3 regions of the Paenibacillus sp. FSL F4-0236 genome follow, and region 3 is predicted to be linked to each of the others. Evidence: riboswitches for the same ligand, from Rfam matches in the RefSeq annotation. Region 3 holds a riboswitch; each other region holds the start of a gene.

Region 1 (8,268 bases), 5.9 Mb from region 3:
ATGGTGTTGTTCAAAACCTCACTCAGATTCACCGTATCCCTAATGGGCGTGAACGACGATTTTGCCGCTACATAAACTGGGTCTAGGGCATGGATCAATATCCGTCCAGGAGAACTGGCGAAGTTCGCCCCTGCCCCCAGCAGTGCTTCAAAATGTGACTGACAAGCACCTGCAACAATCGTCAACGCATCAAAATTTCGCTCATAATCCCTAGCTACCCTAATAGCAGCTACGAAGTTTTGCGAATTTTTATAGCTGCTCAGACTGTGAAGATCGTAAGTATGCTGTTGCTTCAGCACCCCGTCATGACCGGTAATCACCACAATATCTGGACGCACGCGGGGCAGCAGCCGGTATAAAGTGTCAGCCATTGCGGACTCATGAACATGATGACCTTCAGCAGGGATCCGCAATTGCTCGTATAAGCTAAGGCTCTTATTCAAATACGCTGGATCGCCATCCAGATGCAGTACTTTCCCCGGTACTTCAAAATAAGCAGCTTCCTTGGGCGATGGAGCCCATGCTCCTTCTGATAGAGCGCTCCCGCTCCGCTGACTTTGCTCCTGTCGGTCTTTCCGCAGCTGTGTCAGTGATTCATTCGCTTTAATCTGTGCCTGCTGTCCTCGTTCCGTAATTCGGGTAGGAGGCACTTGAACCAAGTCATTCAGAGGAGAATCCGCCAACAGACGGAAATCTGTGCCTTTAATGACGGCTCTGTCCTGCACAATATGATCTACACGAAAAGTCAAATCTCCGCCATAAGATTTACGAACGACCAAGTCTCCTAAATTCATTACAACCACCACCTCTACCCCATCGTATGGGCAAAGGCCTCAGTTGGTTCATAACTAGCTATGTTTTTAGCTTATTCAATTCCAGCAGCCAACAGAACACCGCTCAATCGGGCGTATTCTTCTAGACTTAACGTTTCTCCACGACGGGTTGGTTCAATACCAGCTTCTGCGAGTAAAGCCTCCAGACGCTCACGTCCCTCTTCCGGGAAGTAACGAGCCTTGAGATTGTTAGCAATCGTCTTGCGACGCTGTGTGAAAGAAGCTTGGACGACCTCAAAGAAGTGCTTCTCACTCTCAACTTCTACCGGTGGACGCTCTCTTACCTTTAGACGGATTACAGCGGACTCCACATTAGGTTGAGGAATGAACACCGTACGCGGCACAATGCAGACGAGCTCAGGCTCGCTGTAGTACTGCACGGCAATGCTAAGGCTCCCGTATTCCTTTCCTCCCGGAGAAGCGGCCATACGCTCCGCAACCTCTTTCTGAATCATTACAACGATGTTATCAAGCGGTAGCTTCTCTTCGAGCAGCTTCATCAGAATCGGAGTAGTTACATAATACGGCAGATTGGCAACTACGCTTACCTTGTTCACGGATGCAAAATCTTCTTTGAACAGCTCCTGCAGATTTACATTCAGAACATCATCATTACGAACCTTAACATGCGGATAAGGGGAAAGTACGTCCCTTAAAATAGGAATCAGCCTACGGTCGATCTCCACAGCGGTCACCGCACCAGCGGTTAGCGCCAAACGCTCGGTCAGGGCACCAATCCCAGGACCGATTTCCAATGCCCCTGATTCGCTATCTAGCCCAGCGGCGTCAACAATCTTGTCCAATATATTTTGATCAATCAAAAAATTCTGTCCTAAGCTCTTCTTGAACTTGAATCCATAACGTTGAATAATTTCTTTCGTCCGTTTTGGAGTCGAAATTTCCTCTCTACTACTCATGAAGTAATGCCCCCCTGATCAATTTGGGCGAGAGCTCCGGCAAATTCCTCCCGCGTAATTCCAAACATCGCCAGCCGCTTGTACAGCTGCTTGCCATTACAATATCCGATTCCAAGCAAATTACCAAGTGCCATACGTCTTTCAGCTGCCCGAGGATGTACAAGCATTCCAGCGGCCATTAGATCATCAAGTCCAATTAAAGCAGGTGCACCTTCAAAAGAGGTATGTACATTCCGCAGCGCATGACGAATCGCCTCTGGAGAAGCGTTCTCCACACCAATATCTCCCTTGCGGGTTGCGTCCTTCTCCGGAATGAAGGCATGCTTACAGCCCGGCACCTTTGCGGACACAATCTTACGAATTCGTTCACCCGCGTGATCCGGGTCAGTAAGGATAATCACTCCTCTACGCTCCATAGCAAGCGCGATCTTCGCAATTACGGTCCGGTCTACAGCCGAGCCCCCTGTTTCGATTGTATCTGCTTCTACAGCGCGTTTAACAGCGACGGTATCACTCTTACCTTCAACGACAATTAATTCCTTAATCATATCTCTTGACTCCTTCCAAAAAAAGCAAAAAAGAAGAGGTTTCGCTCCTCTTCTTTTGGTTAAAGAATGTATAAGTGATGAGCGGTTGCTCTGCGATCAACGAAATGATCATCTGGCGTTCCTTAACGGTTATCATCACTATAGCTTATCAAAGAATAATTTGCAAAAGCTTCAGCCTAGTTTAACTCCGGCTTCACAGGTCCAATCACATAAACGGTACGTGATTTACGACCGAAATTACGGACATGGCTCAGTGAATCGTAATAGACATCTACTTTATTGCCTTTAATGGCACCGCCAGTATCTTCTGCTCGGCGGAATCCAAGCCCCTCGATATATACCCACCAGCCAATAGGGATTACATTCGGGTCTACCGCAATTGTACGACCTTCCGTTACGCGTGTTCCGGAGGCAGTTTTGGTACCAATACCTGGCTCTTCTGATGAATAAGCTGTCATGGAGACGTTCTTAATCATCTTCTTGTACTCAAAGTCTACGCCAGCCTTGCTAGTGACGTTATTAGTCTTGGCGCTAACCTTAGCCGTTTTTGAAGTGGTGTTTGATTTGGAAGTTGTTGTAGTCTTAGCTACAGCCGGCTTAGGAAGTGCTTTGGTACCAACGGCAATAATCTTATCTTTCGTTACCGTTTGTACTTCCTTACCAATCATGCGCATAGAGGCCAGTTCTCCGTCTTGGTAGATCTTTTCAATATGCTGAATCATGACGCCTGGTTTGCCTGCCTGTGCCACTCTAACTGTTCCCACAGTAAGGGAGGGGTCTGCTGTCTTGATGACTCTGAAGGGTAAGTTAGTTGATCGCTGTACAGTCTGTTTGTTGATGCGAACAATCTTAACCTCCATGTTTGCAGAAATGGTGGTGTCTAACGAAGGGAAAATCTTATCATGACCTTCTAGGGTAATGCCCATTTTCTCAATTGCTTTACCAATTGTGTCTTCGGTCGTATATAACGTTTTTGTTGCTCCATCCGCAGTAAGACTAATTTTCTGCGCACGATTGATAACGACACGGTCACCGTCTTTTATTTCATCACTCAGTCCTAAAGATAGTTCATCATGCGGCTGCAGCGAAATTTGCTCTTTCTCCAACACATCACCAAGAAGCGCTTCTCGCGTTTCAAGCGTCTGTGTTTGCCCGTCTATTACTAAAAATAATTGTTTGTTACTTTGACCGTGTACGTACAGCAGAATAAGTAGCGCGATAGCGACTGAAATCACGCCTGCAAGTAAAAGTACGCGAGTATTTACTTGCTCCCACCGTAATGCGAAAGACCTGCTGGATGACTGCGAATCATGGGATACTTCTGGTTGGAATACGCCCATTCTCTCCATCCTCCTTACATAGCCCCGTCGTCAATTGTATATCATGAGGACTGAATTCCTTTGACGAAACTATTTGAGATTGTCACAGGACACGCACGTAATAACTTAGCGTCTCCTGCTCATGGATCGCCTGCTCGGCACAGCTACTCCCACCCCTGTTATATAACAGTATGTGGGCAACATTCTATTTATTCAAAAATAAAAAAGCCTAAAAAGAGTTCAACTGAGGACTCTTTCGTGGCTTCTCCAATATCAGAATAGAGAATGCTTGTGCACGAGGTTGCCTCTCTTACTTGCGCTTACGGGGTTAGCTGTCGGGTTCGGACGAAAGAGAGACGCCCTATTTCAGGTCACCCGCTCATGGCGGTTGCCCTTAAATTCACCCCAAAGACCACGTGAAGAAATCAAATACTGTCCTACGGCACGTCTAAACCGTATTTAAAATACAGGCATGCGGCAGGTCAATATTGGTTCCCCCGTTCTCCATACGGAGACTCAGCGAGACGATCCATGAATCAATGGCTGTCACTATAACACAGCTCACATCACTGAAAAGATGATATCCTGTTTTGATGCATGTTGTAAAGGACGATTCAACCACGTTTACGCAAAAATATGGTTAAAATATTGTAATATTCAGCCGTTTTTATATTAAAAAAGTTTAATATATCGGCCATTCTCTATTTTTCGCCTGTTTTGCTCCCGTTTTCACTCAATCCCAAATCGTTCCAGTGCGTTCGCATACGTTATTTTAGCCAATTCTTCCCATGTTAACCCTTTAATTTCAGCTGCTGCCTCTGCTACAAGCTTCACATGAGCGCTCTCATTTCGCTTCCCGCGGAAGGGGTGTGGAGTCAAATATGGAGCATCGGTTTCGATCAATAATCGGTCTAGTGGGGTCTGCGCAAGCACTTCTTTTGGCACTCTTGCATTTTTGAACGTAATGGGTCCTCCAAAGGATAAATGAAAACCAAGATTCAAGCACATTTTAGCTGTTTCCCAGCTTCCTGAGAATGAGTGCATCACGCCTCCAACCTCATTTGCTTTTTCCTCCCGTAAAATCCGTACAACATCCTCATGGGCATCACGATCATGAATACAAATCGGCATATTTAATTCACGGGCTAGTCCAATTTGCTTGCGAAAAACTTCATGTTGCACATCCTTGGGAGAAGTATCCCAGTAATAATCCAGTCCGATTTCACCAATAGCCACTACTTTTTTATGACTGCATAGAGAAGCGATCCAATCGAGATCTCCTTCTTTCATATCAATCGCATCCTGAGGATGCCAACCCACTGCCGCATAAATATAATCATAAGATTCCGCCAGCTTCATCGTTGAGGGAATCGTCTCCCGATTAAATCCGATATTAATCATCTTGCTAACTCCTGCTTCTACAGCACGAGCGATAACTTCTTCGCGATCCTCGTCGAATTGAGGTGCATCCAGATGCGTATGTGTGTCAAACAGAAACATTTTAACCCTCACTCCTTGTTCTTTTTTAAATATAAGACAATATAAGTTTCACACTATCCGTTATATCTTATATTTCTACTCTTCTTGTCAAAAATCCCATATTTTCTTGTATTATTTTGCAAAAATCTCTGCAATAGAACCAGGCAATCGCGTAAGCGCATTTCTCAACTTATCCTGAGGAAAATAAAGATGATATCTGCCACGGTGAATACCGCTAATAGAACGCACAATATCCGACACCTCTGAAATTTCCCGCAGATGATCATGCCGATCAAGCAGCAGAATTTGTTTATTGTCAAAAGCTTCTCCCGGACGGAACACATCATAGGGCAGATCTGTCGGAAAATCAATCTCCAAATCATATTCTGGGTGAAGTCCCGCTGCCGCAAAACTGCTACGAATTTCAGTAATCATATCTGTATCGAGATTCTCCACCTCAACATATTTATACAGTTTACGATGAATAAAACGGGTACACAAGTCGCTTAGTAGCTCATCTTTCTCAAGCGTCCACTGCATAAAAGCCGTCTGTACCAGTGCTTCATCTAGCATTAAATATTGCTTCACTGTCACCTCACCACGGAACAAATCCTCCAGCGGATTAATCATGAAACTAAAATTGTACCCCTCTTGGAAAAGCTCCTTGGCTCTACGGAAAATTTGTCGTAAAATAATCTCTGAGCTACGTGTCACCGGATGAAAATAGACTTGCCAGTACATTTGATAGCGCGACATTAAATAATCTTCAATGGCGTGCATTCCCGATTCTTTTACAACAATTCGACCATTATAAGGACGCAGCATTCTTAAAATCCGATCAATGTCGATCGTCCCATAGTTTACACCTGTATAGTACGCATCACGCAGCAAATAATCCATGCGATCAGCATCTAGCGGACTGGAAACCAGATTTACAACAATTTCATGCTCATAAGTTTTAGCGATTACAGAGGCTACTTTACGAGGAAAATCCTCCTCCACATCACGCAAGATCTCAGTAATCTCTGTGTCCTCCAGAATAATTCGACAAGTCCAATCCTCATGATTCATTTCAAAAGCTTCTTCTATAGAATGGGAAAATGGACCGTGTCCCAGATCATGCAGCAAGGCCGCACACAAGGTAAGCAGACTTTCTTCAGGAATCCAATCCTTATACCCGCTTCGTTCAAATTGCGAAATAATTCTACGTGTAATTTCGTACACCCCTAGGGAATGAGAAAACCGACTATGCTCTGCGCCATGAAAAGTAAGATACGAGGTCCCCAGCTGGCGAATACGGCGTAAACGCTGAAATTCCTTTGTATTTATTAGTCGCCAAATAATAGTATCCTGCACATGGATATAATTGTGAACCGGATCTTTGAAAACCTTTTCTTCTGTGAGCGGCTGCTTCATGAGATCAACTCCTTTATTAAATTTAATATGATTTTAACCAATATAAGTATATAATAAGTAATTATGTCGTACTTTGTCGAATAGTGACGTTTTTAGTCTTGGTAAATCGACAAAGTTTATTTTTTCACTTTTTTTAGAATTCGTGATTGTTATAGGGAATTCAAAGTTTTCGTGAAAAAGCACTTATTCAACAGATGAAAAAAGGTTGACTGTTTTGGGAATCGTTGGTATTATAAATATCATAAAACAGTGAACAATGTCGAATAATGACGTTTTTGGAACATTGAGAGGAGTAACGATTGTTATGATGAAATCAACAGGAATTGTAAGAAAAGTAGACGAACTTGGACGGGTAGTTATTCCCATTGAATTGCGCCGTACTCTTGGCATTGGTGAAAAAGACGCACTTGAAATTTACGTTGATGGTGAGCGCATTATGCTTAAGAAATATGAGCCTGCCTGCATTTTCTGCGGCAACGCTGAGAACGTAACTTACTTCAAAGGAAAAATAGTTTGTCATGAATGCATTTCTACTATCCCTACCCCTGTGACAAACTAAAATAAATAGTATATAATAGAACTAATCAAATTGTTAATTCTAACCTTTTCATATCTCCTTGACCTCCCGTGACCGCGGGAGGTATTTTTTTTCTGCAATCACCTGTGTTTCCTGCCCAAAAGGTGTCTACAAGGATTAACTCCCCTCATGACACCTAATAATGATGGGGAATGCGGTGAGAGCATGAAGCAAATCGTGTTTTTACCATGATCTGGTCTATCTTGGGCTTCCTTTTGGGAACCACCTTCAGGCTAGAATCTCGTCAGCTTCGTAATACCCCTCCGCACCTTGTTAGCCTCTTAGAATTAGAATCCGTCAATAACACTTACTGCTGCTCCGTTTTATCCAGAAGTGCGTTATAAATATCCCGCTTTGACACACCACGATCAGAGGCTGCTTTTTTCATAGCTTCTTTACGCGGCATATCTGCTGCTTCGTAATGAGCAACATGTTCTTCAATATTTAACTGGCGCCACCAAGCCGATTCCGCCATTTCAGCATCTTCCTTGCTCTCGCCTTCAACGACGATAACATACTCACCAAGCGGTGGATGTTCAGCGAGCCAATCCGTACATTCCTCGATCGTCCCACGTAGAAACTCCTCATATCTCTTCGTCAGTTCACGAGCAAGCACAATTCGCCGATTGCCAAATGCTTCATGGAGATGAGCCAGTGTCTTCACCACGCGATGTGGAGATTCGTAGAACAGTATAGTCCCTTGCGCCGAACGAAGTGGACTTAATACCGCACGGATATCTTTACGTTCTCGAGGTAAGAAGCCGATAAAAGTGAAAGTAGTCGTAGGCAGACCAGAGGCAATTAATGCTGACAAAGCTGCGTTAGCTCCGGGTATAGGAATTACTGGTATACCATGACTTATGGCAAGGGCTACAAGGTCTGCACCAGGGTCGGAAATGGCTGGTAAACCGGCATCGCTGACGAGTGCCAAATTTTTTCCTTCTATTATATAGCGGATAAGTTCAGGTCCACTGGCAGCCTTATTATGCTCATGATAACTGAACAACATAGAGGGTGTAATTTCAAAATGGCTCAACAATTTCCGAGTTTGTCTTGTATCCTCAGCTGCAATAATATCGCATTCCTGCAAAGTGCGGACAGCACGATAAGTCATATCCTCTAAATTACCGATGGGTGTTGCCACCAAAAAAAGTGAACCGGTTGATTCCTGCTTATGTG
Region 2 (8,268 bases), 5.4 Mb from region 3:
CAAGCCCTTCAAATCCTGAACCATTGTTCGCGGCAGAAGAGACATATTCATATAACACTTGGCTGAGTCCATGGAATCCAGTGTTCGTAATCGCCCCTTGCCCCAAATCGGTCAGGAACGCAGCTGCGGTTGGCACAAGGATAATGAACGGATGTACAAGGATCGCTATGGCAATCAGCTTCATCTCCTTGGCCTCTATTTTCCGTCCGAGGAACTCCGGTGTCCTGCCGACCATGAGACCGCACAGGAAGACACCCAGAATCGCATACATCAGCATATTGATCAGTCCGACACCTTTACCACCGAAGACATTGTTGAGCATCATCAGTGCAAGAGGCGTAATACCTCCCAGCGGCGTCAGCGTATCATGCATATTGTTAACACTACCTGTCGTAGCTGCGGTTGTTACTGAAGTAAACAAGGAAGACTGCGGTATGCCGAAGCGCACCTCTTTACCTTCCATACTACCTTGTGAAGATTCAATTCCTAGTGCATTGATCGCCGGATTGCCTTTCGATTCAGCATAGAAGTTTAGGCTTAATAGCAGAACAAACAAGGTCATCATTGCGGTAAAAATTACCCAGCCCTGACGTTTGTTCTTGGCAAACAATCCGTACATATAAGGGAGCGAAGCTGGCAGCATCCACATAGAGAGAATCTCTAGCACGTTCGTAAGTGGATTAGGGTTCTCAAAAGGATGCGATGAATTGGCCCCGAAGAAGCCGCCACCATTCGTGCCCAGATGTTTGATCGATTCCAAAGAAGCTACTGGACCGATAGCAATTTGTTGTGTTTGGCCCTCTAGTGTAGTGACTTCAAGTGATGGCTTGAGCGTTTGTGGCACATGTAGTCCTACCAGCACCAATGAAACTAACAAAGCTAGCGGAATGAACACACGAATATGTGCTTTGACGAAATCCTCGAAGAAGTTCCCGACTGATTTCCGTCCCGTGATTCCTCTGACAAAGGCAACCGCAACAGAAAATCCGCTCGCTGCAGATGTGAACATCATCATCGTGATGACAGCCATTTGTGAAAAATACGAAAGCCCCGTCTCCCCGCTATAATGCTGCAGGTTCGTATTGGTCATAAAGCTGATCACTGTATTGAATGAAAGCGTCTGTTCCATATCCGTAATTCCATTCGGGTTTAACGGCAATCCCCGCTGCAATCTAAGAACAATGTAACTGAAAGTAACCAATACGATATTTGTTAACACAAAGCTGAGCGCATACTTCTTCCAAGACATTCCGTCCCGTTTTTTCAGGCCGATCAGCTTATAAATCCCTTTTTCCATGCCTCCAAACCATCGATCCGTACGGTTCGGTTCATTAGAAAATACATAATATAAATACGTGCCCATCGGCTTAACCAGCAAGATAAGAATTACGATTACAGCAACTATTTGCAAAATGCCCATGAATGCCCCTCCTTAAAATTTCTCCGGATGAATCAATGCGTAAACCAGATATACAAACAACAGTAGGGTAACAGCGATTACTAGAATCACAACTTATCCCTCCCTGTATCCTCAACTACACCTGCGCACCAGCGCATAAATCCATAAAACAACCCGTAAATTACAGCTAACGAAGCCACCATATACAGATCCATCATATCTCCCGCACTCCTTCTTTTATCCTTGATGAGGTGATTTATCGATTAGAAAATCAGCATCACCACTATGAGAATAGATTACATAACTTGCACCAAGTCTTTTATAGACCAATCTAGGATTTATTGAGCTTGTGATTACAAAAATCGGCTGTGTCGTCCAGGTGCGGCACATCTGAATGTAGCGGCAGCATAACGTAAAGCTGCTCTCGAACAGATATACCCGTCCTACCGGGAACGGCGGGCGAAACCAAGTATTCTGATGGCGGGTATCAACTAGAACGACTTGTTCAATCCCCATCTCTTCGAGTAGGGCCTTCTCAGGCAAGTTGTTGGTCAATCCGGCCATCTTAATGCCTCTGAATTTTAGAAGCTTAATAAAATGTTCGCCTGCCTTCGTTGGCGCACATACCAGTACATATTCATTCTGATCTGTCATCTCTTATTCTCCTCAAATGCTTTGCTTGTAAGATCAGAACTTGATCACCCTGATCTTGAAAGAAAAGCTACCGCTAATGATGAATATAACGACCTCTTCGTGAGGTTTTCCATAAATGCTTTGCTTAAAAAAGCACAGCAAAAAGCCACAAAGGATTCTCCTCTGTGGCTCGCTAGCGGTCACATTGCACTCATCCTCTCTCCATACGCTTACGAGGTTAGCTGTCGGATTCGGGCGGTGAGAGTCGCCCTACCTGTAGAAGATGCGAGCTCACTCGCATCTTCTACAGGATTCACCCCATAACCGGCTTCCGACTCTCACATCGTCTGCCGATTGTTGGTTCCCCCGCTTTCCTTAACGGAAATTAAGCGGATCAAATATTCGATTGTTGTTGAAACAGGAGTAATCATACCCTTATGCAGGAAGAATTGTAAAACCTGATTGATGCCAAAATAATGCAAATTAAAAACTATTTTCGTATCGGATAGCGCTTACTTGATATCCAATCTCTCTATATCTCTTGTTTACTCGAGTTTTAATCCATTAGCGAAAAGCGGGCATACCATGTGATTTTATTCACCACAAATGTAGAAATCTTAAAAAATCGCCTTTATAGGTAAGAAAACAAGAAGTCGAGATTAAGCGAGGAAGAAGCCCGATAACTCGCAATAAATACCTATTTGGTTCCCTTTTCCGTCGTAGTAGGCAGGATTTGGTTTAAATTGCGCTCAAAAGAACACTTTCTGTTTTTACAGAAACACCTTGAAAAGAGTATGATTCGGGTTGAATCTATTTCACGAAATACATTCAACGCTGAGTTCCTGCATTTGCAGGGAACGGGGGAACCATCAGGCCACATGGCCTACTTGGGGTGAATCCGAAGGAGACTGTTCAAGTCTCACATAGGTAGGGCGACTCTCACCGTCCGAATCCGACAGCTAACCTCGTAAGCGTAAAGAGAGAGACCCTTGATCCGCCACGCTTTGGCACAGGTGTGTGTATACCTGTATTCCAAAACCGCAGCAGAGGTCCTCCTCTTGCTGCGGTTTTTGCGTTACCTGAATCTATAGGGTGATAGCATGCTGGACGGGGTGAAAGGAATGAAACACTATTATTGGGGAACTCAGCAAGGGCTACTTGAGCCGATAAGTCTAAATTATGTTTGCTTTGGAGCGTTGTGGTTCGAAGAGGATCATCACAGAACTATTGTCGGCTATGCTTTTGGTCAGAAGCAGATTGAATCACTTCGCCATTTCAGCAGCCCATCTACCTGTGAATACTGTATGGACCGAACAATTATATACGAAATATATAAAAATATCCGAGAAAAGCAACAGCTGCAGGATTGGTCAGCACACCAACGTTTTCCATGGCTCACCGCTTTTAAGGAACCGTGGAAAGATGTTGCAGTCGGTTGGTACGTAATGAGATCCCGCAACACCTTTCCCTTACATTTATCCGTTATACGCAAACAGAAATTCCGACTATGGCTGGAGCATGCCGCAGTCTGTGAGAATGAAGCTGAAATGCTCGCCTGTATAGAGAAGGCTAACGTCATTCACCATGTAAATCTTAAGCTTTTGGAAACCTAAGGAGGAGAAACCTGTCATGGACCAGCGAAGACTATCTCGCATAGAAGTATTCGTCTTTGATTCACCAGAGCCTATTCACTATGGAATGGAGGCTGATCAAGACAGCCGTTATGGCATCCTGAAACTTACCTGTAAAGGAGGTAGCAGCTGGGGGGCATGTCTTATCTCTGCCAATACCAAAACTTTCGACCTTATTAAATGGAGTTCTTTTCTCAGAATGATATACCATTGCCGGCTAGAGGAAGCGATAGATAAAGTACGTACCCATGGTTCAGAGTGGGATCAGACTCAGTTTGAGCTAGTGCAAGGTGCTTTACAGGATTTAAGAGCCAAGCTGCAGGGTAAATCCTTGGCAGGGCACATTGAGCAAGGTCGTCTGTACAGAGCTGTCGCTGGTGGGAGAGATTCCAAAGGAGGGCGGCTATATTATAAACCATCCAGTGTTGCGCTTCAAAAACATAGTTATCCAGAACCTGATACCGCCGAGCTTATCAACAAATCCATTTCTTACTTTTCTATATTATAGGTTCATCCCATAACCCATTCTGAAAGGATCGTGTTTATCATGCCTGACCCCTTACCTGCCGAATCCCCCCGTAGAACTATATTTGCAGAGTGTGTTCAAAAGTGTACGAATGATATCTATACGCTCAGTTCCATGTTGTTACAACAATCAGCAGAAGCCGAGAAGGTTACTATCCGTACTTTTAAAGAGCTTCATAAAATATTCCGTCAAAAAAGCTTCGACAGCCAGCTATTCTCTATCGAAGCTTACCGCTCTTGTATCCGACAATGCGCCGATTATTACGCATGCCGGTCTCTCCTGTCTGCCAAGGCATTGCCTTGGGAGGAACAGCTTATAAAAACGATGTGGTATGGCCTAAAGCTATCTTTACCTCAAATAAGCATCATTCTGCAAAAGAGTGTTCCTGTACTAAAAGCGCAGCTTAGGCGTGTGCGGGAGCAACTGACTGCTCAAGAGGATTTGCTGCCTAGTGGTAATCTATCCGTTGTCTAATCCCCTCAACTATCTTCCAAATAACTTTTACGATACATACACAAAAAATAAAAAAGCCACGGCATCTGCCGCGGCTTCCTTATTTCCTACTATTACGCTTTACTCTTACGCGCCTTACCGTACATCCACAATCCCGCAATCATCCCCACCATGGCAATCCCAGTCAATACACCCTGAGTGAAATCCATAACAGCGGATCCATCTGAATGGAGCATTCTACTAACCGTAGCCAGAGATACCGAACTCATTAAAAGCATCATATTGTATTGTTCACTTTTAGTCATGATTACCACTCCTTAAAAGTTTATATGAAGCCACTTAGATCTTGTAAGCCTTCATCGCTTTTCTGATCTCTTTAATACTTGGACGTTTGCCGTACATCAATACGCCTGTGCGATAGATCTTGGCAGCCAACCATCCAAAGATGAACGTGGTAACAAGCAGGATGGCTAATGATACAATAACTTGCCAGATCGCTACTTCACCAACACCAATCCGGAGCAGCATGGTCAATGGAGAGGTGAAAGGCACATAACTCGCTACCTTAACCAGCAGAGTATCCGCATTAGAGATACTGAACAGTGGAACATAGAATGCTACGAAGCCTAACATCATAATCGGCATAACCGCTTGGCCAAGATCCTCTGTACGGCTGACAATCGAACCTACAGCTGCATACATCAAGGCATAGAGGAAATAACCTAGTACATAAAGAACAATTCCATAAAGCAACAAATTAATATTAAGCTGGCCTAAATCCAGGTCTAAATCTTTCAAAATCGTTGCATTATGCGGAAGCTTAAGATTGACAACTACCGCTGCGATAATGACGCCAATTTGTAATAATCCTACTAAGAAGACACCGATAACTTTACCAAACATTTGCGCTAAAGGTGAGGCACTTGTAATCAGAATCTCCATGATCCGTGAGCTCTTCTCTGAAGTAATCTCAGCTGCGATCATATTACCGGTCATCATGATAGACATGAAGAACAGCATAAGCATGGCGTATACAATGACGTAATTAATAGGTGGAGCGGATTCCTGCGACGCATCCTTATCTCCCGCAGTCCCATCAGGGTTGAGCTGCTGAGTAGCTATCTGTACCGGTGTTGACATAGCAGCAATCTGCTCCTGCGTCAGCTTGTCGCCAACGATGAACTGGGTGTTGGCCTGCTGAAGGGCATTTTGGAGATAGATTTGCACATCGCCCTTCAATTCACCATTTTCACTATGATAAGTAACGGGTGGAAGTCCTTCGCCAGTAGGTTCTGCAAAAGTAACGTACCCCTCTACAGTCCCTTCATCTAAAGCTTTCTTTAGCTCCGCATCGTCGGCAGAAGTATATTGCACAACTTTTGCCTGCGGCATTCCTTCAGGTGAAGTATATGCCTTCAACAACTCTGCAGCCTGATTTCCCTCTTCCGCGATCACAGCAATTTGAGTCTCTGCGTTTGTTTTAGAATCACCCTTAAACTGATCGATGATGTACGGAAGATTCATCCCAATGCTGAGCAGCAACACTAGAATTAATGTAGTAATCATGAATGATTTCGTTCTTACTTTATTTTTAAAGGTAAAGCCAATAATTGTCCCCATCTTATTCATGAGATTCACCCACCGCTCTGATAAAGATTTGATTTAATGTTGGTTCCTTAATTTCAAAATGCTCCACTTCACCCTGTGCCATCGCCTGCTGTAGGATACGTTGTGCCGCGCCGATCTCACTGATGGACAACAGATAACCTCGCTCCTGTCGCTGTACTGCTGTTACACCTGCAATTGATTCTAGACCGGTCACTTCGTTATCCGTACGCAACAATACTTGTTCACGAGGATACCCACTCTTAATCGTACGAATATCGCCCTGCACGACAGTATTGGAACGATCCAAAATCGTAATATTACGGCAAAGCTCTTCAACATGCTCCATCCGGTGAGTAGAGAATAAGATACTCGTTCCTTGATCACGTAATTCTTTTACCGTATCTTTCAGTAGTTCCACGTTAACAGGGTCCAAGCCACTGAAGGCTTCATCAAGGATGAGAATTTGCGGCTTATGAACGACTGCGGCGATAAAGCCCATTTTCTGCTGATTCCCTTTGGAGAGCTCTTCAATCTTCTTATTGTAATAATCCGGAACCTCAAACCGATCGAGCCAGTAGCGAAGGCTCTTATCTGCATCACTAGCCGACATCCCGCGCAGACGTGCCAAGTAGACGATTTGATCGCTTACCTTTACCTTTGGATATAATCCTCTTTCTTCGGGTAGATAGCCCATGGTTTGCTGAAGTTCGCTGTTATACGGCTTTCCATTATACAAAATATTCCCGCCATCAGGGTAAATTAAGCCAAGCACCATGCGCATGGTGGTTGTTTTTCCTGCACCATTTGCCCCCAGTAATCCGTAAATTTCCCCCTTGCCTACCGTTAGGTTAATTCCGTTTACAGCGGTTTTTTCTCCATATTGCTTCATTACACTTTCCAGCTTTAAGGCTTCCATTTCTCTAGTCCCCTCTCTTGTGATCAATCAGGATAGGACGGTGTCCCTGTGTCCATAAACCCAATATTTCGTCCAATTCTAAACTGCGACTCTTGATAACCTTTACGCCCAAGTCCTGAATGCGTTTCTCGTTCTTAGAAAATTGTTCTATGATAAAAGAAGCTACACCCGGTGTATCCATGGTAAAGTTTATACCTCCTGGTAATTCCGCTGATAACTCAGCAAGCTCCTCTTCATCTGCAACCTGTACCCACACCTCGGTCCAAGTACCGAATAAACTGTCTTTCTCGGCCATACCCAGCAGTTCACCTCTATGCATAAGCACGATATAATCTGCCAACCGCCGCACCTCTTCCACAATGTGTGTGGAGATGATGATCGTAGCGTTGTTCTCATCCATATATTTAAGCAGCGTCTCGATCATAATCTTCCAGGCAAAGGGATCAAGACCTGATGAAGGTTCATCCAATAGCAGCAGACTTGGGCGTGACGCAAGTGCTGCGGCAATTTCGAATTTCCGACGCTCACCCTTAGACATCTTAGAAAGCCTCATATGATATGGAACCTCAAAGCGATCCATTAGATCCTGAAAATACGACTCATCCCAGTTCGGATACCAATGCTGTCGAAATTGAGCGGCCTCTTCTGCATTCCAGTGGTTCTCCTCAGTAATCGACGTCTCAGGAACATAGGCAATGGTCTGCCGCAGCTCCAGAGGCAACCCGCTATCATACTTGTTCTCAAACCAATATATCTCGCCTTCCTCTGGATTGGTCAGCTGCATCAGTAGATTCAGTAGCGTGCTTTTGCCAGATCCATTCTGACCTACCAAGGCTGTAATATATCCTCTTGGCAGATTCATGGTCAGCGGTCCTATCGTCTTGTTTCGCCGCTGTTTAAGTACATTCCGCAATTCTATAGCCATCTGTACCATGTGAGTTAGCGCCCGCCTTTCATTCCTTTGCTCTATACTTGCGTTCTACAATCTCCATAAAAATCTGCTCAAGTTCATCCTTGCTGCAATGTACCGATCGGCCGATATCCACAGCACTTTCAAGTGCTTTGCCTACCGTGTCTCGTTTGTATTCTTCCATTGCTCCGT
Region 3 (8,268 bases):
GAACGAACCTTATACGCGGCTGCTTCAAACTTTTTTCCCAGGTGCAGTACCCAGTCATTTGATGGATATGTTCGAGAAAATAGATTTGAACTATAAGCTAAGCGGTGAAGTAATCAATGTACTTATTCATTACTTAATGACTATGGTAGCCTCAGGTGGAGAACAGCGAATGAACCGCAATTTTGTGGAGGCTATCGCTTCCAATATGCTGGTTAAACAGGTGAACACCTACGAAAAGGCTGTAAAATATATCAGGGATCAGTCCAAAGTGAAAGGCAAGGGAGCTACAACTAACACGGCGGCGGGATCTCGATCACGTTCATATGCTAAAAATACAGGTCGATCCGCTAAACCGGAAATTCCGATTGTGCTGGACGATGGAAGTGCCGGAACGGTATCGGAAGAGGAATTCGCGGCGATGATGAAGAAAGCGGCAGAAATTAAAGCCAACAAGAAAAAAGGCGTTTCCCAAGCGCCGTAATGAAAGAGAGGTGGAACTATGGAGTCTATGGGCGATGTGCTTCGTTCGATCAACAATCCAACTCTACGGCAGCGTCAACGCGATCTTGAACAGGAGTTATTCAATCATCCACTTGTGAAGGCATTACAGTCTGAACATCCTGAGTTAGATGATTCGCGACTGCGGCTTCATATGAGCCGCCTGTATCAATATGTAGAGGAAAGCCGCCACTGTGCGAACTGTCCGGGTCTAGAGAAATGTCCGAATGATTTCCCTGGTCACTTTAGCAAACTTACGGTCGAGAGCGTGAATGGTTCGGCGGACTTATATGAACGCAAGACGGCATGCCGGCTTAAAGTGGCACAGGATAATCAGGATAACATCCGCAAACGTATCCGTAGCTTTTATGTGGACGAGCGTGTGCTCAATGGCGGTTATGATGAAATAGATATTATGGGCAAGGATCCACGCCGGGTCTCTGCTGTTAATAAAATATTTGATTATATCACGAGCGTTAAAGAAGAGGGTCTGACCTCGCGCGGGATTTATCTACATGGGACTTTCGGAACAGGCAAAACATTTCTGATGTGTTACTTGCTTCATGAGCTTGCTGTTGCCGGCTATACTGGAGTTATCGTATATATGCCAGATTTTATCGAGGATTTGAAGTCGATCATGATGGACGGCCAGAAGATGAAGGAAACCGTAGATACGTTGAAAAACTGCGATTTACTTATTTTTGATGATATTGGTGCGGAGAACTTGAATCCATGGGCGCGTGATCATGTGCTTGGTGCGATTCTGAATTATCGGATGAACCGTAAGCCAACCTTCTATACCTCAAATTATCCGCTCGATGGTTTGGAGAAACATCTTAGCTTTACGAGCAAGGATGGCGAGGAGATTTATAAAGGTCAACGTTTGATGGATCGTATTGCTCCTTTTGTGGATGTTATTCCACTGCATGGGGAGAATCAACGGGGGACGATTAGATAAACTCGAAATATTCATAACCGTAACATTCAAAAGAGCAGCGATTCTCCTTTTATTGGAGGATCGTTGCTCTCTGTTTTTTCTTATTTACTCTCAAAAAAAGAAGCCGCCCCCTAAGTAGCATTCACTACTTTTGAGACGGCCTCTGTTTATATTGCGATGATTCCCTTACTCCGAAATGAACTTAATGATAACCATGCCGAAAAAGACAACGGTCATAAATGCAGTCATTCCGAAAAATCCATTCATTAAATCGCCTAGATCATTGCGGGGTTCTTCGTTGATATGTTCTCGTGGGTCCCGTGCTTGCGCGTTGACATCCATAGCTTCTGCCTCCTTACAGGGACAATGCCTGTATTGTTAAGATGCAAATTGAGTTGACCATTATGAAATAAGTCATTGACATTTAATGCGCTTTCTTAGAGTATACCGAAAGGCTGGGGAGATTGTAAAGAAAAGAGTAACGTAAATAAAATTAGTTTGAGAGCAATATAATTGTATGTGATATATAACATATCCCTTAAAGATATGTTATACTGGAATTGTGTCGGTAAGTGGTAATTTGGTTATCATATTACATGAAACAATTTATTAACTTATATTTTCGGAGCAGCTTCCATAAACTAAGCTTTGGTTTAGAGTGGAGTAATGTTTCGTAAAACTTTAGAGGAGGAACAATATCATGGCTATCGTGAACGTGTCTGACCAAACCTTCAGTAACGAAGTGGAAGGTCAAGGTACTGTAGTAGTAGACTTCTGGGCTCCTTGGTGTGGTCCTTGTAAGATGATTGCTCCAATCTTGGACGAATTGTCCGCAGAACTGGGAGACAGCGTGAAGATTGCAAAATTGAATGTGGATGAGAATCCGGAAACGGCTTCCCGTTTTGGCGTGATGAGTATCCCAACCTTGATCTTCTTCAAAGACGGTCAACCGGTAGATAAAGTTGTGGGATTGAACTCCAAAGAATCCCTGAAAAATATCGTAGCTAAACATCAATAATTGTTAAATGCTACTGTTCGGGCCTCGGCCCTGCCGCTCAGCGCCTTCGGTTCATTCCGGAGGCGTTTTGTGTGCTGAATGCCAATTAATTATGGGTCCAATTTAGCTGGAGGGGATCATTTTGGACAATATCCGCAACAAACTGGCTCTATTACCCGACCTGCCCGGGTGCTATCTGATGAAGAATGAAGAAGGCACCATTATTTATGTGGGTAAAGCGAAGGTGCTTAAGAACCGGGTTCGCTCTTATTTTACAGGCAGTCATAATGGTAAAACTCAGCGGCTTGTCGCTAACATTGCTGATTTCGAATATATTGTTACGTCCAGTAACATGGAAGCGCTCATTCTCGAGTGCAATCTGATTAAGAAGCATATGCCGCGTTATAACGTACTTCTGAAGGACGATAAGACATTTCCTTATATCAAAATAACGAATGAAACTCACCCTCGGCTTGAAGTCACACGCCGGGTGATTAAAGATAAAGCAAAATATTTCGGCCCTTATCCTAATGGTTATGCTGCACAGCAAACGAAAAAGCTTCTCGATCGTATGTATCCGCTCCGTAAATGTGGCGTAATGCCAAAGGAAGTCTGTCTTTACTATCACATGGGCCAATGCTTGGCGCCGTGTGAGAAGGAAGTGCAGAAGTCCGAGTATGAGCAGATTACGCAAGATATCGCTGCTTTTCTGAGCGGAGGTCATGATGCGGTTAAGAAGGATCTACAGCAGAAGATGCAGGAAGCTGCTGAGGAATTATATTTTGAACGGGCGAAGGAACTGCGGGATCAGATTATCCATATTGATGCATTGATGGAGAAACAAAAGATTAACACCACAGATACTAAGGATCGTGACGTATTTGGTTATGCGGTAGACAAGGGATGGATGTGTGTACAGATTCTGTACATGAGACAAGGGAAGATGATTCAGCGCCACTCCTCTGTCTTTCCGTTCTATGGGGAAGCCTACAGTGACTTTATGTCTTATGTGACGCAGTATTACAGTGATAATCCTGCTCTGCCGCAGGAGATTCTTCTGCCGGATGTGCTTGACGAAGAAGCAGTGGTTGATAAAGAAGCTAAACCGGCGATTGTCATTGCTGCTCCAGCCGAAGAAGATCTACAAAAGGGGGAAGATACCCCCGAATCGCCTGAAGAAGTTGAGGCCCGTGAAATGGCCGCTGCGGAAGCATCAGCAGCAGGTGTCGTTGATGCTGCAGGTGGCGCCTCTATTCTACAGGAGTGGCTCGGCACCAAAGTGCTAGTGCCACAGCGTGGCCTCAAGAAGCAGATGGTCGGTATGGCCTGCCAAAATGCTACAGTCGCAATCGACGAGAAGTTCCGGCTTATTGAACGAGATGAAGTACGTACCTCTGGTGCTGCAATGAGCTTAGGCGAGAGCCTGGGGCTCGAACGCTTAAGCCGGATCGAGGCGTTCGATAACTCGAATATTCAAGGGACTAATCCGGTTTCTGCGATGGTTGTCTTCATTGATGGCAAGCCCGCACGAAAAGAGTATCGTAAATATAAGGTTCGTACGGTGGTGGGTGCGGATGATTATGGAACGATGCGCGAGGTCATCCGGCGGCGGTATGAACGGGTGCTGAAAGAGAACCTGCCGATACCAGATCTTATCGTAGTCGATGGTGGTAAAGGGCAGATATCCTCAGCTATTGATATTCTCGAGAACGAGCTGGGGTTATTCATTCCGGTCTGTGGTCTCGTTAAGGATGATAAGCATAAGACGGCTCAGCTTTTGGTTGGAGATCCGCCAGAACCTGTCGCTTTGGCTCGGGATAGTCAGGAATTTTATCTGTTGCAACGGATTCAGGATGAGGTGCATAGATTCGCCATCACCTTCCACCGTGAACAACGTGGGAAGTCCATGGTTACTTCTAAACTGGACTCCATACCAGGTATAGGCGAGAAGCGGCGCAAGGCGCTGCTTAAGCATTTCGGATCACTAAAGAAAATTAAAGAAGCCTCCATAGAGGATTTTAAATCACTTTCTATTGGCGAAAAGCTGGCTAGTCAAATTCTTGAGGCGCTCAAGGATGAAGAGCCAGCGACATAGGCATTCGAAATACTGGAATGATGTATACGTAAATATAAAAAAGGTGTCACAGCAGTTTTCTGCTGTGACACCTTTTTTAATTATAGGTTTAAATTACAGATGTAGGTTCAACCGGCTTAGGTTCTGATTTCTGCGGTGGATTAAACCGATAGACGATGTAGGCGACTATGAACGGCATGATAATCGCGAAGATACCAGCCCCTACATTCACGCTTTCCTTCATAAAGATCAGCGTAGCACCCATCAGAATGCTGTCAAACACGACGTGACTGAACATGACGGCAATAAAGCCGTAACGAAGGAATATATAGCTAAAGAGCAAACCAATCACGGTCAGCTCAATAGGACGGGAACTGATGGGGTAGATCGGATACAGCGTATGGCCAAACGCCCAAACCAGCGTGGTGATCAGGCAAGCAATGAACGTGCTACGGAATACTTTTTTCAACATAGGAATTCCGAAAAAACGATAAATGGCTTCCTCGGATAAACCAGCGAGCCATGCAACGATGGGCAGCAGCCAAGCATATCTCATGTTGTAAGGAGATTGAGTAGCGTCAGTAGTGGACCAGTTCTGCAAGGTAAGTGATAATACGATGAACATAAGGGTCTGCACCCCTAGCAGCACGAATGCCCAGACGTATCCAGCCCGGATACTATCCAGAACATATTTTCCATAGCCAGGCTCTTTAGCACGAGGCCATGGGTTCATTCCCTCTTCTTTTTTCCATAGGCCGTCCCCTCCAACTAAAGAAAAATAGAGCAGGGAGGACATTAGGAGGCTATATAAGGCATAAATGATGAACATTATGACGGAAGTTATCTGAGCCTCGAGTCCTTCGCCTGAGGATTCAGGGAGCATATTATAGGTGCTGATCATCATGATTACAAAATAAGCTGAGCTTAGGAATATTCCACGCTTAAAGGAGGTATGTTCTCTTCTAAGTATGCTGTAGATGAGTGCCAGAATTCCTAAAGCTAAAGTAGGCAAACCGTAGCCGAATAAAGTAAACTTTTCAGCGAGAGAGGTCTGGTCCTTTACATAGGAGGTATGCCAGGCTGGAGCGGTGAATCCTGCTTTAAAGCTGGATACCTGTTCGCCAGTGAAATCGAAATAATAGTGTAGTAAGGATTCGCCGATCTGAACGGAACGATCTGTATACACGAGCCCGTAGTTTCCCGTATTCGATTCAATTTGCAGCTTGGCGGGATTTACATCCCATTCCTGAAGCCAAGGACGGGCAAGACTTTCTTTTTGTGCAAGTGATAAGGTAGTACCCTTGTCCTCTTCTTTTGCACTGGTGGATACATTGTTTGGTAATCCGGTACCTGATCCTTCTGCACCTTGTGTGAAAGCGACAACTGCACCAGTATACATATTGAGGTCAACAGAGATCAGTGGCTCTTGTTCCGCTGAAGGACTAAGTGTTACACGAAAGATGTCAAAAGGATATCGTTGATCCAATTTCTTTTTTGTATAGTCCTCCAAAAGCTTCTCGCGGGACATATAACCATAAAAGGAAGAGTCCGTATCGTACAGTACATTCCACTGATCGGTTGGTGCTTTGGTGTAGTTCAGCTTTTGTTCTGCGAATGATATGGCTTTGTCGCGGGCTTCCGCCTTGCTGATGACAGTAGTATCTTCCCCGGCAGGGCTATTTAGCACCGAGGGAGCAATTTGAAACATAATAAATAGAATAAGACCGATAATGCCCGAGATGATGAGCCTCTTGGAGAGGGCACGTTGCTGTAAGGGCTGGCCAACGGGATTCATGTAACGCCTCCTTGTAAACTGACAATGTTATGTTCCATTATAGTATTAGTGCCATGATAGTTACAAAAATCATCGTATATTCTTTTTATGGGTAATAGAGATATTATAGAATAGGTAACTGAATATATACCATGAATTTAAGGTGATTCTTTCTTCATTTTTCATGAAAATCGATGCAATTGCAGGGAAAACACGGAAAAGTGATGAGAAAAGGCACTCTTAGTGGTACATCCTCTCCAAACCGCATTTTTCATATGAATCACCATTAATAGTGTCTTTGTGATTTATCGAAATAACATATATAATTTGTATGCAATTGTATATAGCCGAATTTCAGGTGAAAACGGGGGAACCATAAGAAGTAATGAAAAGATGAGTATACGCCATAGGCGTTGTCTTTATTCATCAGGGGTGAATTTCGTTCTAGGAACGAATAGGGCAGCCTGCACAGTCCGAATCCGTCAGCTAACCTCGTAGGCTAATTTACTGCAGGAACCAAGGGTAGCATTGGTTTTCCAGTGCTTTTTTTGTTGGAATTCTTTAAATTTTGATAAGAGGGTGAGCGTAGTGGCTTCACAGTTTCGCAGGGTTTCTGAATCAAAGTTCCTGAAGCTCTCTCCGCCTCAGATTATGGTGCTTGGTTTTGCATCGATCATTCTGATTGGAGCCTTGCTGCTAATGCTTCCCATTTCGAGTACCAGCGGGAATGCTGTTAGTTTTATTGATGCGTTGTTTACTGCAACATCGGCCACCTGTGTGACAGGACTTGTGGTGCTGGACACCGGGACGACATTCACCATTTTTGGGAAAACCGTAATTATGGTGCTTATCCAGGTGGGCGGCTTAGGGTTTATGACAATGGCGACCTTATTTGCCATGATGATGAAACGCAAAATTTCCTTGCGGGACAGACTGATCCTTCAGGAAGCAATGAACCAAGGCTCTATGGAGGGGATTGTTCGACTGATCCGGAGAGTACTTATTTATTCCTTGGTCATCGAAGGCTGTGCAGCGGTGCTTCTGTCCATACGCTGGGCGTTTGATATGCCACTGGGAAAGGCCATTTATTTTGGAATATTTCATGCGGTGTCTATGTTTAATAATGCTGGATTTGATATTTTCGGGGATTTCCGGAGTTTAACCGATTATGTATATGACCCGCTAGTGAACATCGTGGTGATGTTTCTGATTGTCTCTGGCGGTATTGGTTTTATTGTCATGTCGGATCTGGTGGAGTTTCGTGTCAAACGTAAATTATCTTTGCATAGCAAAGTTGTACTCTCCACCACTGCAGGGCTTATTCTTATCGGCGCTTTGGTTATTTTTATATTTGAATTTACGAATCAGCGCACACTGGGGAATTTAAATTTCGGCGGCAAAATATTATCGGCATTCTTTCAGTCGGTATCGCCCCGAACCGCTGGCGCCAATACGGTGGATATTGCCGGACTGCGGCAAGCCTCACAGTTCTTTATGGTTATTCTTATGTTTATTGGTGCATCTCCAGGATCAACAGGTGGCGGGGTCAAGACTACAACCTTTACGATTATGATTGGTGCAGTAATCGCGATGCTGCGCGGACGTGAAGATGTTGTACTGTTCCGTTACCGATTGGCGCAGGAGCGTATCTATAAAGCGTTGACGTTAACATTACTCGCTTTGCTATTGGTCCTCACGGTGTCGATGTTACTGTCCACAACAGAGGATAGTAATTTCTTAGCGATATTATTTGAGACGACCTCAGCTTTTGCCACGGTGGGACTAACCATGGGGCTGACACCTGAACTGTCTATCTTCGGCAAGATTCTGATCTGTCTGACCATGTTTGCAGGTCGGCTAGGTCCATTAACATTAGTGTATGCGCTTGGACCTAAACAGGGTAAACCATTGTATAAGCACCCAGAAGGTAAAATAATTATTGGATAGGAGTTAATCCGAAATGAAAGCACAGCAATTTGTAGTAATCG

Evidence for each region. Region 3 has a riboswitch for cyclic di-AMP ahead of NSQ29_RS00830 (TrkH family potassium uptake protein). Riboswitches for the same ligand answer to the same signal wherever they lie in the genome.
Region 1: another riboswitch for cyclic di-AMP. It lies ahead of NSQ29_RS27240 (3D domain-containing protein); the one in region 3 lies ahead of NSQ29_RS00830 (TrkH family potassium uptake protein).
Region 2: another riboswitch for cyclic di-AMP. It lies ahead of NSQ29_RS24745 (hypothetical protein); the one in region 3 lies ahead of NSQ29_RS00830 (TrkH family potassium uptake protein).

The regions. Positions count from the first base shown of each region.
Region 1 covers NZ_JBBOBK010000001.1:6,103,734-6,112,001, forward strand. Annotated here, with positions in the region: gene yabG (sporulation peptidase YabG) at 1-794, opposite strand, end outside; gene rsmA (16S rRNA (adenine(1518)-N(6)/adenine(1519)-N(6))-dimethyltransferase RsmA) at 866-1,750, opposite strand; gene rnmV (ribonuclease M5) at 1,747-2,298, opposite strand; gene NSQ29_RS27240 (3D domain-containing protein) at 2,475-3,638, opposite strand; cyclic di-AMP (ydaO/yuaA leader) riboswitch at 3,920-4,149, opposite strand; gene NSQ29_RS27245 (TatD family hydrolase) at 4,347-5,117, opposite strand; gene NSQ29_RS27250 (HD domain-containing protein) at 5,229-6,512, opposite strand; gene NSQ29_RS27255 (AbrB/MazE/SpoVT family DNA-binding domain-containing protein) at 6,817-7,071, shown strand; gene rsmI (16S rRNA (cytidine(1402)-2'-O)-methyltransferase) at 7,397-8,268, opposite strand, start outside.
Region 2 covers NZ_JBBOBK010000001.1:5,543,369-5,551,636, forward strand. Annotated here, with positions in the region: gene kdpA (potassium-transporting ATPase subunit KdpA) at 1-1,420, opposite strand, end outside; gene kdpF (K(+)-transporting ATPase subunit F) at 1,433-1,510, opposite strand; gene NSQ29_RS24745 (hypothetical protein) at 1,637-2,053, opposite strand; cyclic di-AMP (ydaO/yuaA leader) riboswitch at 2,244-2,434, opposite strand; cyclic di-AMP (ydaO/yuaA leader) riboswitch at 2,855-3,020, shown strand; gene NSQ29_RS24750 (hypothetical protein) at 3,154-3,645, shown strand; gene NSQ29_RS24755 (hypothetical protein) at 3,662-4,171, shown strand; gene NSQ29_RS24760 (hypothetical protein) at 4,304-4,663, shown strand; gene NSQ29_RS24765 (hypothetical protein) at 4,756-4,947, opposite strand; gene NSQ29_RS24770 (ABC transporter permease) at 4,982-6,271, opposite strand; gene NSQ29_RS24775 (ABC transporter ATP-binding protein) at 6,264-7,166, opposite strand; gene NSQ29_RS24780 (ATP-binding cassette domain-containing protein) at 7,171-8,028, opposite strand; gene NSQ29_RS24785 (GntR family transcriptional regulator) at 8,120-8,268, opposite strand, start outside.
Region 3 covers NZ_JBBOBK010000001.1:176,255-184,522, forward strand. Annotated here, with positions in the region: gene NSQ29_RS00800 (DnaD domain protein) at 1-481, shown strand, start outside; gene dnaI (primosomal protein DnaI) at 500-1,456, shown strand; gene NSQ29_RS00810 (YqzM family protein) at 1,622-1,777, opposite strand; gene trxA (thioredoxin) at 2,136-2,453, shown strand; gene uvrC (excinuclease ABC subunit UvrC) at 2,575-4,527, shown strand; gene NSQ29_RS00825 (CPBP family intramembrane glutamic endopeptidase) at 4,616-6,301, opposite strand; cyclic di-AMP (ydaO/yuaA leader) riboswitch at 6,616-6,797, shown strand; gene NSQ29_RS00830 (TrkH family potassium uptake protein) at 6,932-8,227, shown strand; gene NSQ29_RS00835 (potassium channel family protein) at 8,241-8,268, shown strand, end outside.